DNA from 2 places in the Rhizobium acaciae genome. Region 2 is predicted to be linked to the other one. Evidence: predicted binding sites of a transcription regulator. Region 2 holds the regulator's gene; the other holds the start of a gene.
What was found. Region 2 encodes HrcA, which represses chaperone genes, less so after heat shock. Its sites were predicted from a motif close to GTTAGCACTCNCNNNNNGNGAGTGCTAAC; they were not measured.
Positions count from the first base shown of each region.

Region 1: groES (co-chaperone GroES) is a predicted target of HrcA. The motif match lies at 6,322-6,350, and genes of this name have one in related genera.

Region 1 covers NZ_JAPCZO010000005.1:87,796-95,383, forward strand. Annotated here, with positions in the region: gene OLZ32_RS09675 (ATP phosphoribosyltransferase regulatory subunit) at 1-980, shown strand, start outside; gene hisG (ATP phosphoribosyltransferase) at 977-1,672, shown strand; gene OLZ32_RS09685 (DoxX family protein) at 1,751-2,188, opposite strand; gene OLZ32_RS09690 (glutathione binding-like protein) at 2,402-3,112, shown strand; gene OLZ32_RS09695 (hypothetical protein) at 3,176-3,622, opposite strand; gene groL (chaperonin GroEL) at 4,252-5,895, opposite strand; gene groES (co-chaperone GroES) at 5,968-6,264, opposite strand; gene OLZ32_RS09710 (hypothetical protein) at 6,382-6,666, opposite strand; gene OLZ32_RS09715 (TIGR01459 family HAD-type hydrolase) at 6,659-7,507, shown strand; gene OLZ32_RS09720 (bifunctional riboflavin kinase/FAD synthetase) at 7,539-7,588, shown strand, end outside.
Region 2 covers NZ_JAPCZO010000008.1:59,810-67,397, reverse strand. Annotated here, with positions in the region: gene hemW (radical SAM family heme chaperone HemW) at 1-1,071, opposite strand, end outside; gene rdgB (RdgB/HAM1 family non-canonical purine NTP pyrophosphatase) at 1,081-1,725, opposite strand; gene OLZ32_RS14430 (VOC family protein) at 1,726-2,151, opposite strand; gene rph (ribonuclease PH) at 2,148-2,867, opposite strand; gene hrcA (heat-inducible transcriptional repressor HrcA) at 2,996-4,084, shown strand; gene grpE (nucleotide exchange factor GrpE) at 4,195-4,827, shown strand; gene OLZ32_RS14410 (nucleoside hydrolase) at 4,867-5,811, opposite strand; gene OLZ32_RS14405 (Hsp20 family protein) at 6,092-6,517, shown strand; gene OLZ32_RS14400 (BQ00720 family protein) at 6,565-6,822, shown strand; gene OLZ32_RS14395 (DUF2277 domain-containing protein) at 6,874-7,140, opposite strand; gene trmB (tRNA (guanine(46)-N(7))-methyltransferase TrmB) at 7,387-7,588, opposite strand, start outside.

The DNA of each region.
Region 1 (7,588 bases), on a different contig from region 2:
TCTTCATGACGGAGAGTGAAACCGGCGCCAGCCTTTGCCTGCGTCCCGAATTCACCATCCCCGTCTGTCTGCGCCACATCGAGACGGCGACCGGCACGCCGAAGCGTTATGCCTATCTCGGCGAGGTTTTCCGCCAGCGCCGCGACGGTGCCAATGAATTCTATCAGGCCGGCATCGAGGATCTTGGCGATATCGACCTGTCAAACGCCGACGCCCGCGCCATCGGCGATGCCACTGGCATTCTCGCCCGCCTGCTGCCGGGCCGGCGCTTAGCCGTGACATTGGGCGACCAGGCAGTGTTCGAGGCTGTCGTCCAGGCGCTCGGCCTGCCGCTCGGCTGGCAGAAGCGCCTGATCCACGCCTTCGGCAATATGACGCAGCTGGAAGCACTGCTTGCCAGCCTCGTCAGCCCGCAATTCGTCACCGGGCTGGACGACGATATTGCCAGGCTTGTCGCATCGGGCGACGAGCAGGCGCTGGTCGCCCATCTCGAGCGCGAGATGCAGAAGACCGGCTATTCGACGAATGCCGGCCGCTCGGCCTTGGAGATCGCCCGAAGGCTCAAGGAAAAGCTCATCCTGTCCGAAACGCGCCTCGACGATGCCGCCTTCCATGTGCTGGAAGAGTTCCTGTCGCTCGACGTGCCGCTCGTCAATGCGTCCGCGGCCCTTTCCGGTTTCGCCGATGCTGCCGGCCTGAAACTCGGCAACGCACTCTCGCGCTTCAACGGCCGCGTTGCAGCGCTTTCCAATGCCGGCGTCGATCTTTCCTGCCTCGACTACCGCGCCGCCTTCGGACGGCCGCTCGACTATTACACCGGCCTCGTCTTCGAGGTGACGGTGGAAGGCTCGACCGCGGTTCTGGCCGGCGGCGGCCGCTTCGATCGGCTCCTGACTTTCCTCGGTGCGACGGACCGCATCCCGGCCGTCGGCTTCTCCTTCTGGCTCGACCGTATCGAAACCGAAAGGGCAGCCGCATGACCATCACCATCGCGCTTCCCTCCAAGGGCCGGATGAAGGAAGACGCTTCGGCGATCTTCGAACGTGCCGGCATGACGATTTCTGCGGTCGGCAACGACCGCTCCTATCGCGGCCGCGTCGAAGGCTGGGACGATGTGGAAATCGCCTTCCTTTCGGCTTCCGAAATCTCCCGTGAAATCGGCAACGGCACCGTCGATTTCGGCGTCACCGGCGAGGATCTGATGCGGGAGGGGTTTGCCGAAGTCGACAAGCGCGTCGAATTCTGCGCCCGCCTCGGCTTTGGCCACGCCGATGTCGTCGTCGCCGTGCCGGAGATCTGGCTCGATGTCGACACCATGGCCGATCTCGTCGATGTTGCCGCCGATTTTCGCGCCCGCCACTCCAGGCGCCTTGCCATCGCCACCAAATACTGGCGGCTGACCCAGCAATTCTTTTCGAGCCAGCACGGCATCCAGCTTTATCGCATCGTCGAAAGCCTGGGCGCCACCGAGGGCGCTCCCGCCTCCGGCTCGGCCGATATCATCGTCGATATCACCTCCACCGGCTCGACGCTGCGCGCCAACCACCTGAAGGTGCTCCAGGACGGTGTCATCCTGCATTCGCAGGCCTGCCTGGTGCGCGCCCGCAAGGAGAGCCATGCCGGCGAGCCCGCTGTGCAGGCGATCATCGACGCGGTGCGTGCCGCCCTCTGATCTCAGTCATAAAGGCATAGAAAAACCCGCCGTCGGATGACGGCGGGTTCTGTATGTCCGGAAGGATGTCTGCTGGTGTCAGGCGGCTGCGTAGGCACCGCGGCGGGCGTCGAGCGAGTAGGCGCCTGCGCCATTGGTGGCGAGCATGATATAGGCGCCGGCGAGCGTGATGTTCTTCATGAGATTGACGAAGTTCAGGCCGTTGATCCAGCCGTTAGCGGCAGCCGGGAAATCCGGAACGTTGACCGGCGCAAGGTGGAAGACGAGGCCGGTGAAAACACAGAAGACGGCGAGCAGCCAGCCGACGATGCGGACCTGGAAGCCGACGAGCACGGCAATGCCGGTTGCGAGTTCGAAGAGGCCGGCGAGATAGGCGAGCGCGGTGGAAGCCGGAAGGCCGGCACCGGCGATCATGCCGGCGGTCGAGGCCGGATCGGTCACCTTGCCGAAGCCGGCGAAGATGAACATGAAGGAAAGCAGGATACGGGCAATCAGGATGATGACGTTGTTCGACATGGACGTTGTCTCCGTTTCAAGGACTTTGGAGATCTTGGTGCCCCGGCACCGGTTCGACCTCGGATGCCTCTATGTCGCTTTTTTCTTGCGTTGTGGAAAGGTAAACGGAAGCGGACACTTCGTTCACTAATGTCGAACGATCTCTTTACCGCTGCCCCTGCTTGCCTTTGCCGAGCCCGGTTTTTATGGTCGGCGCCCAACATGGAGAATCCGATGGCAGATCTTTCCGCATTTCCGATCACGACGCGCTGGCCGGCGAAAAATCCCGACATCATCCAGCTCTATTCCCTGCAGACGCCGAATGGGGTGAAGGTCTCCGTCGCTCTCGAAGAGCTCGGCCTCGCCTATGAGCCGCACTATGTTTCCTTCGCCGCCAACGAGCAGAAGTCGACGGAATTCGAATCTCTCAACCCGAACGGCCGCATTCCGGCGATCATCGATCCGAACGGTCCGGACGGAAAGCCGATCGGCCTTTTCGAATCCGGCGCCATCCTGCTTTATCTCGCCGAAAAAACCGGCAAGCTCATCCCTGCCGATGCCGCCGGCCGCTACGAAACCATCCAGTGGGTGTTTTTCCAGATGGCGGGCATCGGCCCGATGTTCGGCCAGTTCGGACATTTCTACAAATTCGCCGCCGACAAGGTCGCCAACAACTCTTACCCGGTGGAGCGTTATCGCGATGAATCCAAGCGCCTGCTCGGGGTGCTTGAAGACCGGTTGAAGGGCCGTCAGTGGATCATGGGCGATCAGTACACGATCGCCGACATCACCACCTTCACCTGGGTTCGCGGTGCCGATATTTTCTATGGCGGCCGCGAGGTTCTCGAATACGCGAAATTTCCCGCCGTCTCGGATTGGCTGGAGCGCTGCATCGCTCGTCCGGCAAGTGCCAGGGGCCTCAACATACCGGTCAAGCCGGAGTAGCGAACGGATCGCCGGAAAGCACGAAGGCCGCCCTCGAGGCGGCCTTTTATCTTGATTTCCGGCCTATCGCCGACTTGTGATCTGCTTTGCGCCTTCCAGCTTGAAGCGCGGAAAGACGAAGACGCCGACCATGCTGCCGCTGAATTTTTCTTCCAGACCGTTAGACTCGCCCATGCAGAAGAGCGGCTGGCGAAAGCCGTTCGGCATAATGATCGTCGTCGAAAAACAGAAGGAGGAGCAGAGCGTCGCCGCCTGCTCGAACAGCTCCAATATGTGGCTGCGGTCCTTGGCATCATAGCAGCGGATCAAGCTTAAAAGTCCGCATTCCCGTGCGGCGAGGCCGTGCAGCATCGCGCTCCACTCGCCGAGACGGAGCATGCCGCTCGAAAAATCTCCAGTCCAGGCTTCGGAAACGGAAAACTGCGCCAACATCTCGTGATTTTGATTGGCGTCATCAAACGAGCCGGGCGTCAAAGGTACGGCTGCATTGGCTCTGGCGATCTTAAACAAGGCGTTCTCCCGTTCGGATGCGGCTCCCGTCGCACGCTCGGCAAACACAAAGAAACAGGATCACGCAGCAGCGGGCATGATGCCCGCGCTTCATCCGGCGATTATTGCCACGGCCATCTGGCCTCCGTAACAGGAGCCCCTCGAAGCCGAACGTTCACGTATCGCCTTCCGCGCTCCGGCCTCGTCTATTGACGAAAAACTATCGCCGGGCGCGCTTTAATTGCAGCGCGGATTTATAGGGGCTTTTGGACAAACGGCAACGGCTTTTTAAGGGGTATTCGGATCGGCCTCATTTCGTGAGATCCCTGCATTTGCGTGCGATTTCGCGAGAAACAGCATCGAAAGATCGTCCTTTGAGGGCTTTGGAAGCGTTTTCATTCCGCGTGAGCCCGGAAATCTTGTCGTAACGCTGTGATCTCTCGCATGTCGGTGGGCTGAGAAAGACGCGGGCAACGCAAGCCTGGCGCAAGCTTCGCGCCTGGGGCTGCAGTAGAGAGCCGGGTAATCGTTTCATCGGCTATGTCAATCGGGCCTGCCGCGAATCGCTTTGCTCAAAAGAAAAGGGCGACCCGAGGGCCGCCCTTCCTATTCCGGATGCCGGAATGGTGGTCAGTGATGGCTTTCGCCGATCACATCATGTCCATTCCGCCCATTCCACCCATGCCGCCCGGCATGCCGCCGCCAGCCGATTCTTTCTTCGGCAGTTCGGCGATCATGGCTTCGGTGGTGATCAGCAGCGATGCGACAGAAGCAGCGTTCTGCAGCGCCGTGCGAACGACCTTGAGCGGATCGACGATACCCATGGCGATCATGTCGCCATATTCAGACGTCTGGGCGTTGTAGCCGAAGTTGTCTTCGTTCTTGTCGAGGACCTTGCCGACAACGATCGAGGCTTCGTCGCCTGCGTTTTCAGCGATCTGACGAACGAGCGACTGCAGGGCGCGGCGAACGATGTTGATGCCGGCTTCCTGGTCGTCGTTTGCACCTTTGACGGTGATCTTCGTGGAGGAGCGGAGCAGAGCGATACCGCCGCCGGGGACGATACCTTCCTGAACGGCAGCGCGGGTCGCGTTGAGCGCGTCGTCGATGCGGTCCTTCTTTTCCTTCACTTCGACTTCCGTCGAGCCGCCGACGCGGATGACGGCAACGCCGCCGGCGAGCTTGGCAAGACGTTCCTGCAGCTTCTCGCGGTCGTAGTCGGAGGTGGTTTCTTCGATCTGGGCCTTGATCTGGGCAACACGGCCTTCGATGTCGGTCTTGGCGCCCGAACCGTCGACGATCGTGGTGTTTTCCTTGGAGATCGAAACCTTCTTGGCACGGCCGAGCATGTCGAGCGTGACGGATTCGAGCTTGATGCCGAGATCTTCGGAGATGACAGTGCCGCCCGTCAGGATGGCGATGTCTTCGAGCATGGCCTTGCGGCGGTCGCCGAAGCCAGGAGCCTTGACGGCAGCAATCTTCAGGCCACCGCGCAGCTTGTTGACGACGAGCGTTGCCAAGGCTTCGCCTTCGACGTCTTCAGCGACGATGAGGAGCGGCTTGCCGGTCTGAACGACGGCTTCGAGAACCGGGAGCATCGACTGCAGGTTCGAGAGCTTCTTCTCGTGAAGGAGAATGAAGACGTCTTCGAGGTCGGCGATCATCTTTTCCGGGTTGGTCACGAAGTAGGGGCTGAGGTAGCCACGGTCGAACTGCATGCCTTCGACGACTTCGAGTTCGGTTTCGGCAGTCTTGGCTTCTTCAACCGTGATGACGCCTTCGTTGCCGACCTTCTGCATGGCTTCAGCAATGTCGAGACCGACCTGCTTGTCGCCATTTGCGGAGATCGTGCCGACCTGGGCGACTTCTTCCGAAGTCGAGATCTTCTTGGCCTTGGCCTGGAGATCCTTCACGACGTCAGCGACAGCGAGGTCGATGCCGCGCTTCAGGTCCATCGGGTTCATGCCGGCTGCAACGGCCTTGTTGCCTTCGCGAACGATCGCCTGGGCAAGAACGGTAGCCGTCGTGGTGCCGTCGCCGGCGATGTCGTTGGTCTTCGAAGCAACTTCGCGGACCATCTGTGCGCCCATGTTTTCGAACTTGTCTTCGAGTTCGATTTCCTTGGCGACCGAAACGCCGTCCTTGGTGATGCGCGGAGCGCCGAAGGACTTGTCGATGATGACGTTACGGCCCTTCGGGCCGAGCGTGACCTTGACTGCATCGGCGAGAATGTCGACGCCGCGCAGCATCTTTTCGCGCGCGGTGCGGCCAAACTTGATTTCTTTAGATGCCATATTCTTAACTCCTGAATTCGAGTTGTTCGGGCAAAAGGCCCGTCAGCCATTTCGGGAAAGCAGGTCGGCCGATCAGCCGATGATGCCCATGATGTCGGCTTCCTTCATGATCAGAAGGTCTTCGCCGTCGATCTTGACTTCGGTGCCGGACCACTTGCCGAACAGGATGCGGTCGCCAGCCTTGACGTCGAGTGCGACGACCTTGCCGGACTCATCGCGCGCGCCGGAGCCGACGGCGACGATTTCGCCTTCCTGCGGCTTTTCCTTGGCGGTATCGGGAATGATGATGCCGCCCTTGGTCTTGGCTTCGGACTCAACGCGGCGAACAACGACGCGGTCGTGAAGGGGGCGGAAGTTGGTGCTTGCCATTGTCTAATCCCTCGATCGAATGACATTCGCGGACCGGAGTGGCCCACATGGATAGATGTTAGCACTCCCTTGCGGTGAGTGCTAGCGACGAGCATTTAGGGATGGCTCCGAGAGGAGTCAATGAGAGCAATCACGAATTTTTGTGCCGGAATTGTGAAGAGGCCGGAGAATAGTCGAAGATTGCGGCCGAAACCCGGGTGCTGCCGAACTTTGCCGAACTCGTCCGCCGTCGGCGATCTGCCGCTTGACGATAATCGTCAAAACCCTTTGCCCTTCTGCTCTGCCGGACCGCCGTTCGAGTTCTTCGCATCGGCCCGGCAGCGAAGAAAATGCCTTGCCATCGCCTTGCGCCTTTGCAATGTCACCGGTGACTGAAGCAAATTGGGAAATCGGAATGGCCAAGCGGATAGAAAACTTCTCGGAGATATCAGGTCACTATGATGTGGTGCTCTGCGATGTCTGGGGCGTCGTTCACAACGGCGTCGATCCGTTCCCGAAGGCGGCCGCAGCCCTTGAAGCGGCAGGCGACAGCGGCCTCGCCGTCGTCCTCATCACCAATTCGCCGCGCCTTTCCTGGCAGGTGGTCGAGCAGCTGCGCCAGATCGGCGTTCCCGACAGCGCCTATGACAGGATCGTCACCTCTGGCGACGTCACGCGCGGTTTGATCGCAGAAGGGCCGAAGACCGTCTTCCTGCTCGGCCCCGAGCGCGACAAGGCGCTGCTCGAAGGCATTGGCGTCGAGCGCCGGCCGGCGGGCGAAGCGCAATCGCTGGTCTGCACCGGCTTTTTCGACGACGAGACCGAGAAGCCGGAGGATTACACCGACATGCTTCTCGATTTCAAAGCCCGCGACGTGCCGATGATCTGCGCCAATCCCGACCTCATTGTCGAGCGCGGCCATCGCATCATCCCCTGCGCCGGCGCCATGGCCGCCTATTATGAGCAGCTTGGCGGAAAAACCCGCATCGCCGGCAAGCCGCACCGGCCGATCTACGAGGCGACGCTAGCGGCTGCCCGCGAGCTTCGCGGCGATTTCCCGGTCGACCGCGTGCTGGCGATCGGCGACGGCATGCCGACCGATGTGCGCGGCGCCTTGAATTACGGCCTCGACCTCCTCTACATCAGCGGCGGTATCCACGCTAAGGAATATACTCTCAACGGCGAGACCGACGAGGCGATCCTCAACGCCTATCTCGAACGGGAAAACGCCGCGCCGAAGTGGTGGATGCCCCGCCTTGCATGAAGACACGCCTTGCATGAAGAGAAGCCAGCCGATGACCGTCTTCCACCGCAATGAAACCCGCGAACCCCTACCCCCCCATCT
Region 2 (7,588 bases):
GCGGCCCGAAAGCTGCTGCCAGCGGGCAAGATCGACGCCTTCTCTCAGCCGCAGCCCCATCAGCAGCAGCTCGTCGGACTGTTCCTCGAAGCCGAGCCGCTCCTCGTCGAGAATTCCGTGCCCATCACGCTCGACCATATCGAGCCAGGTTTCCGGCTTGCGCTCGGTCGCCGTCGCGAGCTTCTCCGGGCCACGCGTCAGCCGGCCATGGGCGCCCGGGCCGATGCCGGCATAATCGCCGTAGCGCCAGTAGGTCAGGTTATGCCGGCTTTCGGCCCCCGGCCGGGCATGATTGGAAACCTCATAGGCCGGCATGCCCTCGCGCGCGGTGATCTCCTGCGTCGCCTCGTAGAGCAATGCCGATTGCTCGCCATCCGGCACGATCAGCTTGCCGGCCTTGTGCAGGCCGTAGAAGGGCGTGCCTTCCTCGATGGTCAGCTGATAAAGCGAAAGATGGTCAACCGCATAGGAGATCGCCTCTTTCAGTTCCTTTTCCCATTCCTCGACCGTCTGCTCCGGCCGGGCATAGATCAGGTCGAAGGACATGCGCGGGAAGATGTCGCGCGCCAGCCTTATCGCCTTCAGCGCGTCGGCGACATCATGCAGCCGGCCGAGGAATTTCAGGTCCCGGTCATTCAGCGCCTGCACGCCGAGCGAGACGCGATTGACGCCGGCCGCCCGATAGCCGCGGAACCGTTCGGCCTCGACGCTCGAAGGATTGGCCTCCATGGTGATCTCGATGCCATCGGGCACATGCCAGTGCCGCGCAATGCCGTCGAGAATGGCGGAAACCGTTTCCGGCTTCATCAGCGAGGGCGTGCCGCCGCCGAGAAAGATGCTCGTCACCGTCTTCGGGCCGCTGATCGCCCGGACTGCCGCCATCTCCTTCAGGAAGGCTGCTGTAAAGCGCTCCTGATCCACCGGCTGGTGGCGCACATGGCTGTTGAAGTCGCAATAGGGACACTTCGCCGCGCAGAAGGGCCAATGCACATAGACGCCGAAGCCCGGCTCGCCGGTATCTGGCAGCAGAGCCGCGTCGCGCGAGGTGCTTGGCGTGTCGAAATTGACCACGGACCGTCCCTATGCCTCCAGGCAGGTTTCGACAAAGAGTTTGAAGGCGCGGGCCCGGTGCGACAGCGCTTGCGGCTTGCCGACGTTCCAGCCGTGTTTTTCCTCGCCGCTCATTTCGCCGAAGGTGATGTCGTAGCCCTCGGGCTGGAAGACCGGATCGTAGCCGAAGCCCTGGGTGCCGCGCGGCGGCCAGACGACGCTGCCTTCCACCTCGCCACGAAACAGCTCCGTGTGCCCGTCCGGCCAGGCGAGGCAGAGCACGCTGATGAACCGCGCCCTGCGCTGTTCGGGCTTTGTCGCGCCGGCATCCTGCAGCGCCTTTTCCACCTTGGCCATCGCCATGTCGAAATCGCGCGTGCCGTCTGCCCTCTCCGCCCAATTGGCGGTGTAGACACCGGGATCGCCGCCGAGTGCATCGACCACCAGCCCGGAATCGTCCGACAGCGCCGGCATGCCTGACGCATTGGCCGAGGCGACCGCCTTGATCGTCGCATTCTCCTCGAAGCTCGTGCCCGTCTCATCCGGTTCGACGAAATTCAGCTCGGCGGCCGATTTGGCGGTGAAGCCGAGCGGCCCGATCAATTCCTGGATCTCACGGATCTTACCGGCATTGTGGCTGGCGACGACGATGGTCTTCGTTTCAAGCTTGCGCATTCAGATGTCCTGTTCGATGCCCCAGATTTTAGCTTCCGCGCATTCCAGGCTGTTGCCATCAGGATCGCGGAAATAGATCGAGCGGCCGCCGTTCGGCCAGCGCACTTCGGATTCGATCGCAACGCCCGCCGCCGTCAGCCGTTCGGCCATGGCATCGATATTGCGGCCGGACACCCGGAAACAGGCATGGCCCTGGCCGGTCGTGCCATGCGGCGGCACCTGCAGTGCTTCCGGCGCCGGCGGCTTCACCGTTTCCTTAGGGTTGAAGATCAGGAGAACGCCTGGCCCGCAGCGGAAGAAGACATGCCTGTTGGCGGCGCGGGCAATCTTTTCAAGCCCGAGAACGTCTTCGTAGAACGTCTCGGCCTTATCGAGATCCCGCGCATAGAGCGCCGTTTCCAACATGCCTTCCAGCATGGGGTTCATCCTTCGACGGCTTGCTTCTGTAGCGCCACGAGTTCGCCGATGCCGTTTCTGGCAAGCTGCATCAGCGAGGTGAATTCGCCCTCGCTGAACGGCGTGCCTTCGGCCGTGCCCTGGATCTCGACGATGCCGCCGGTGCCCGTCATGACGAAGTTCGCATCGGTCTCGGCCGAGGAGTCCTCGAGGTAATCGAGATCGATCACCGGCTGGCTGGCGAAGATACCGCAGGAGATGGCGGCGACATGATCCTTCAGGACCCGATCGACCTTGATCATGTTGCGGCTTTCCATCCATTTCAGGCAGTCGTAAAGCGCGATCCAGCCGCCGGTGATCGAGGCGGTCCGCGTGCCGCCATCGGCCTGGATGACGTCGCAATCCAGCGTGATCTGCCGTTCACCGAGCGCCTGCAGGTCGACGACGGCGCGCAGCGACCGGCCGATCAGCCGCTGGATTTCCTGGGTGCGGCCGCCCTGCTTGCCGGCGGCGGCTTCGCGCTTCATGCGTTCGCCGGTCGCCCGCGGCAGCATGCCGTATTCGGCCGTGACCCAGCCCTTGCCGGTATTGCGCAGCCATGGCGGCGTCTTTTCTTCGAGGCTCGCCGTGCAGAGCACATGCGTATCGCCGAACTTCACCAGGCAGGAGCCTTCCGCATGCTTGGAAAAATTGCGCTCGAACGAGACCTTGCGCATCTGGTCGATTTTTCTGCCTGAAGGCCGCATTCTTATCTCCTGGGGTTTATTTGACCGCTTCTACGATTGGCGGCGCTCATTTGCAAATTCCCTTTTGCCACGGGTGTTAGTTTGACTTACTTTTCAGGAAGTATCATCAGCACGGGTTCGAAAGCTTCATGGGCATCAGGTCGACGACGGTTTCGGATGCCGTAGCTGCGCTGGACGAGCGCTCCAGGGAAATTTTTCGTCGCATCGTCGAAGGTTATCTGGAAAGCGGCGAGCCGCTCGGTTCGCGCAACCTGTCCCGTATCCTGCCGATGTCGCTGTCGCCGGCCTCGGTGCGCAACGTCATGAGCGATCTCGAAGAGCTGGGCCTGATCTATTCGCCGCATGTCAGCGCCGGCCGGTTGCCGACCCAGATCGGCCTGCGCTTCTTCGTCGATGCCTTCATGCAGGTCGGTGACCTCTCGGCCGAGGAGCGCGCCAACATCGACCGCCAGGTGCGGGTCGAAAGCGGCGGCAATCCTGTCGAATCGATGATGAACGAGGCCAGCCGCATGTTATCCGGCATTTCGCGCGGCGCCGGACTCGTCATCACCTCGAAAAGCGATCCGGTGCTGAAACATGTCGAGTTCATCCGGCTCGAACCGACAAAGGCGCTGGCCGTGCTCGTCGGCGATCATGATCAGGTGGAAAACCGCATCATCGAGCTGCCGGCGGGCGTCACCTCCTCGCAACTGACGGAAGCAGCGAATTTCCTCAATGCCCATATGTCCGGCCAGACCCTGCCGGAGCTTCGCAAACAATTAAGCCGGCTGAAAGACGACGTCCGTCACGAACTCGATGCCCTGTCGCGCGATCTCGTCGAGCGCGGCATTGCTGTCTGGGCCGGCAGCCCGGACGAGGGAAAGCCGACGCAGCTGATCATCCGCGGCCGCGCCAACCTGCTCGAAGGCCTCGCCGGCGCCGAGGATCTCGACCGGCTGCGCCTGCTGTTCGACGATCTCGAGAAGAAGGACAGCCTGATCGAGATCCTCAATCTCGCCGAAAGCGGTTCGGGCGTGCGCATCTTCATCGGTTCGGAGAACAAGCTCTTCTCGCTGTCCGGCTCGTCGCTCATCGTCGCGCCCTATCGTGACGACGATGATCGCATCGTCGGTGCCGTCGGCGTCATCGGCCCGACGCGGCTCAATTATTCGCGCATCGTGCCGATGGTGGACTATACAGCCCAGCTCGTCTCCCGCCTTTCGCGCAATCAGCTTTGACGCGCAGCTATCAGTCACGCGGAATTTTCGCTTCTTTGTCACGCAGACTTGATTTTTTTCGGTCAAACCTCGATATCGGGCGCATCTGAAGACACCAACCGGAGACCGTCATGACCGATGACACGACGAAAAACGGACCTGACGCAACTGCGGCCGATGCCGCAGCCGACGCTGCCGCCTACGTCGAGAACGAAACTGCGCAGCAAGAGCCCGCCCAGCCGGACCCGATCGAGCTTCTGAAAGCCGAAAACGGCGAACTGCGCGACCGCTATCTGCGCCTTGCTGCCGAGATGGACAATCTGCGCCGGCGCACCGAGCGCGAGGTGAAGGATGCCAAGTCCTATTCCGTCGCGGGTTTCGCGCGCGACATGCTCGCCGTCTCGGATAATCTGCGCCGCGCGCTCGATGCCATCCCTCCGGAGACCAAGGCCGCGGCCGATGCCGGCCTGAGCACGCTGATCGAGGGTGTCGAGATGACCGAGCGCGCCATGCTGTCGGCTCTCGAGCGCCACGGCGTTCGCAAGCTGGAGCCGGTTGGCCAGAAGTTCGATCCGAATTTCCATCAGGCAATGTTCGAGGTGCCGAACCCCGACGTGCCCAACAACACGGTCGTCCAGGTCGTGCAGGCAGGCTTCACCATTGGCGAGCGCGTGCTGCGCCCGGCCATGGTCGGTGTCGCCAAGGGCGGCCCGAAGCCGACCGAAGCCGAAACCAACTCCGTCTTCGACGAAAAAGACGCCTGAGATCGTTTCCTTCCTCCTCGCGAGGAGGGAAACCGAAGTTTAGATGCGGGCGAAGCGTTCGATCAGCAGATCGAAGAAGCCGTCCGCATCGACATGGCGCATGACCCTGGCATTGCGCTTGCGCTCGGTCACATGCCACCAGTCGACGACCGTCATGCCGACGGTCAGTTCGGACTGGACCTCGATCTCGACATTGCAGTCCCGGCCCTTGAAAAGCTCCGGCTTCAGCAGGTAGGCGACAACGGTCGGGTCGTGCAGCGGCCCGCCGTCGGAACCGTATTTCTCGATATCGAAGCGTTCGAAGAATTCCAGCATCTCGACCATGGCCTTTGCCGGCGCCGTGCCGATCTCGGCCATACGTTTCACCCGGTCCTTGCGGGTCAGCAATTGATGCGTCACGTCAAGCGGCATCATCACGATCGGAACGCCTGAGCGGAAGACGACATCGGCGGCTTCGGGGTCGACATAGATATTGAATTCGGCCGACGGCGTGATGTTGCCGCCCTCGAAGAAGCCGCCGCCCATCATCACCAGCTCGCGGATGCGGGGGACGATGTCGGGCGCCTTCTGGAAGGCCATGCCGATATTGGTGAGCGGCCCGAGCGTGCACAGCGTCACTGTGCCTTCCGGCTCGCGGCGCAGCGTCTCGATGATGAAGTCGACGGCATGGCCGACATGCAGCGCCATCGTCGGTTCGCTGAGTTCCGGACCGTCGAGGCCGGTCTTGCCATGCACATGTTCGGCGGTCACCAGCTTGCGGGCGATCGGCGCGTCGGCGCCGGCGAAAACCTTCGTCTCCGTCCGGCCGCAGAGCTCGCAGACGATGCGCGCATTGCGGCTGGTGAGCGAAAGCGGCACATTGCCGGCGACCGTCGTGATCCCCAGCACCTCAAGCTCATCGGGACTGCCGAAGGCAAGCATGATGGCGGCCGCGTCGTCCTGGCCGGGATCCGTGTCGATGATGATCTTTCTTGCGCTTGCCATTCCGATCGTTCCATCCTCGCACTGCGTGTTATCGGGTATGCACCGATTTCTTCACGTCCCGTCACAAATCAGCACATTCCGCGCGGGCACGTTTTGATGCGAGGCAGCGGACGCTTTGTCAAGGAAAGAGCCGGGCCGCCACCACCTCAAAATTGAGAGGGGCGCCGACACGTCGCGTCCCATGCCTTGCAGCGCCGGGCTCCTCTCCCCATATTAGCGGCATCCGGATGCTGCCCGTTAAGGTCCGGGATGGTCGCTTGCATCAAGGACTTGAAACGAGATGAGCCGCATTACCCCTTTCGCCAGCCCGCTGCTTCTGGGCTTCGATGCCATGGAAAAGACGCTGGAGCGCATTTCCAAAGCGAGTGACGGATATCCGCCTTATAATATCGAACGCATCGCCGCCGACACCGGCGCGCCGGAACGTCTGCGCATTACCCTTGCCGTGGCCGGCTTCAGCGAGGAGGAGCTCGATGTCTCCATTGAGGAGAACCAGCTAGTGATCCGCGGCCGCCAGGTCGAACAGGGTGAACGGGACTATCTTTATCGCGGTATCGCCGCCCGTCAGTTCCAGCGGACTTTCGTTCTTGCCGACGGCATGCAGGTGCTCGGCGCCGGCCTGAAGAACGGTCTGCTCTCCGTCGATCTAATTCGTCCGGAACCGGCGCGAATGGTCAAGAAAATTAACATTTCGGTCTCACAGTAGCACAACGGTTTGTCGAACCGTTGGTCCCTTCTCCCGGAGGAACAGGAATGTTGATGAAAGAAGCCACGTCTCACTTGACCAAATCCGAGCTTGCCCACATCGGCAACGGCGAGGTCGCCTATATCAGAAAAATGCGGACCGATGAGGTCGCCAAGTGCTTTCCAGAGGCGCCGGATATCGATCCGAACGTCGATCTCTGGGCACTCTTTGGCGCCGACGGCACGCCGATCCTTTTGACGGACAACCGCTCCAGCACTTTTTTCAAGGCTGCCGAGGACGAATTGAAGACGGTCAGCCTGCACTGACCGTCAAGGCCATTTGAGCCTTGATTGAGATCTCTGCGTGACAGGGTTTTCTTAAGCGAACCGGACCGCGGTTCTCGCGCGCGCCTTTGCCGCTACCTCCTCGCGATCACGAGGAGGTTGAGACGTTTCCAGCGAATCGAGCAGCTCGCGGGCGCATGCCGCGATCGAACTGACCGCGTGCTCGAATGCGGCTTCATTGCGCTTCGATGGTTTGGTCGTTCCGCTCACCTTGCGTACGAACTGGAGCGCGGCGTCATGGATCTCGTCGTCCGTCGCTGGCGGATCGAAATTGAACAGGGGTTTTATATTTCGGCACATGACTTGCTCCCGGTCATTGTCTCTCTTCATTTGAGAGGAGGGTGGCCAGCACAGAAAATAGTCGCGTGAGCGCTAATGGCAACCGGTCGACGGCGGAACTATACGCGCCGCAAGTGAGAGCGTAGCTCGTTCAGTCCGGTTTGTTGTCGTTGTCGGCTTTAGAGCCGGATGCCGGAAATTCGTTAGGCAAGCGTCCGACGCGACCATTCGCGCCGAAGAACATCACGGGCGCGTTCGCCGACTTGCCTATTGCCTCTTCCTGAATGTCAGGTAGGCCGAAGACCGGCCCTCGCGCCGCGCCTTGGCCTCGTAACGGGTGCTCGGCCAGCCCTCATAAGGGTTCAGCCAATCCGCTGCATTGTTGGCTATCCAGTCGAAGCCGCCATGGTCGCGGCATTTGATCAGCGTCCAGTTCACATAGGTGTCGATGTCGGAGGCGAAGCAGAAC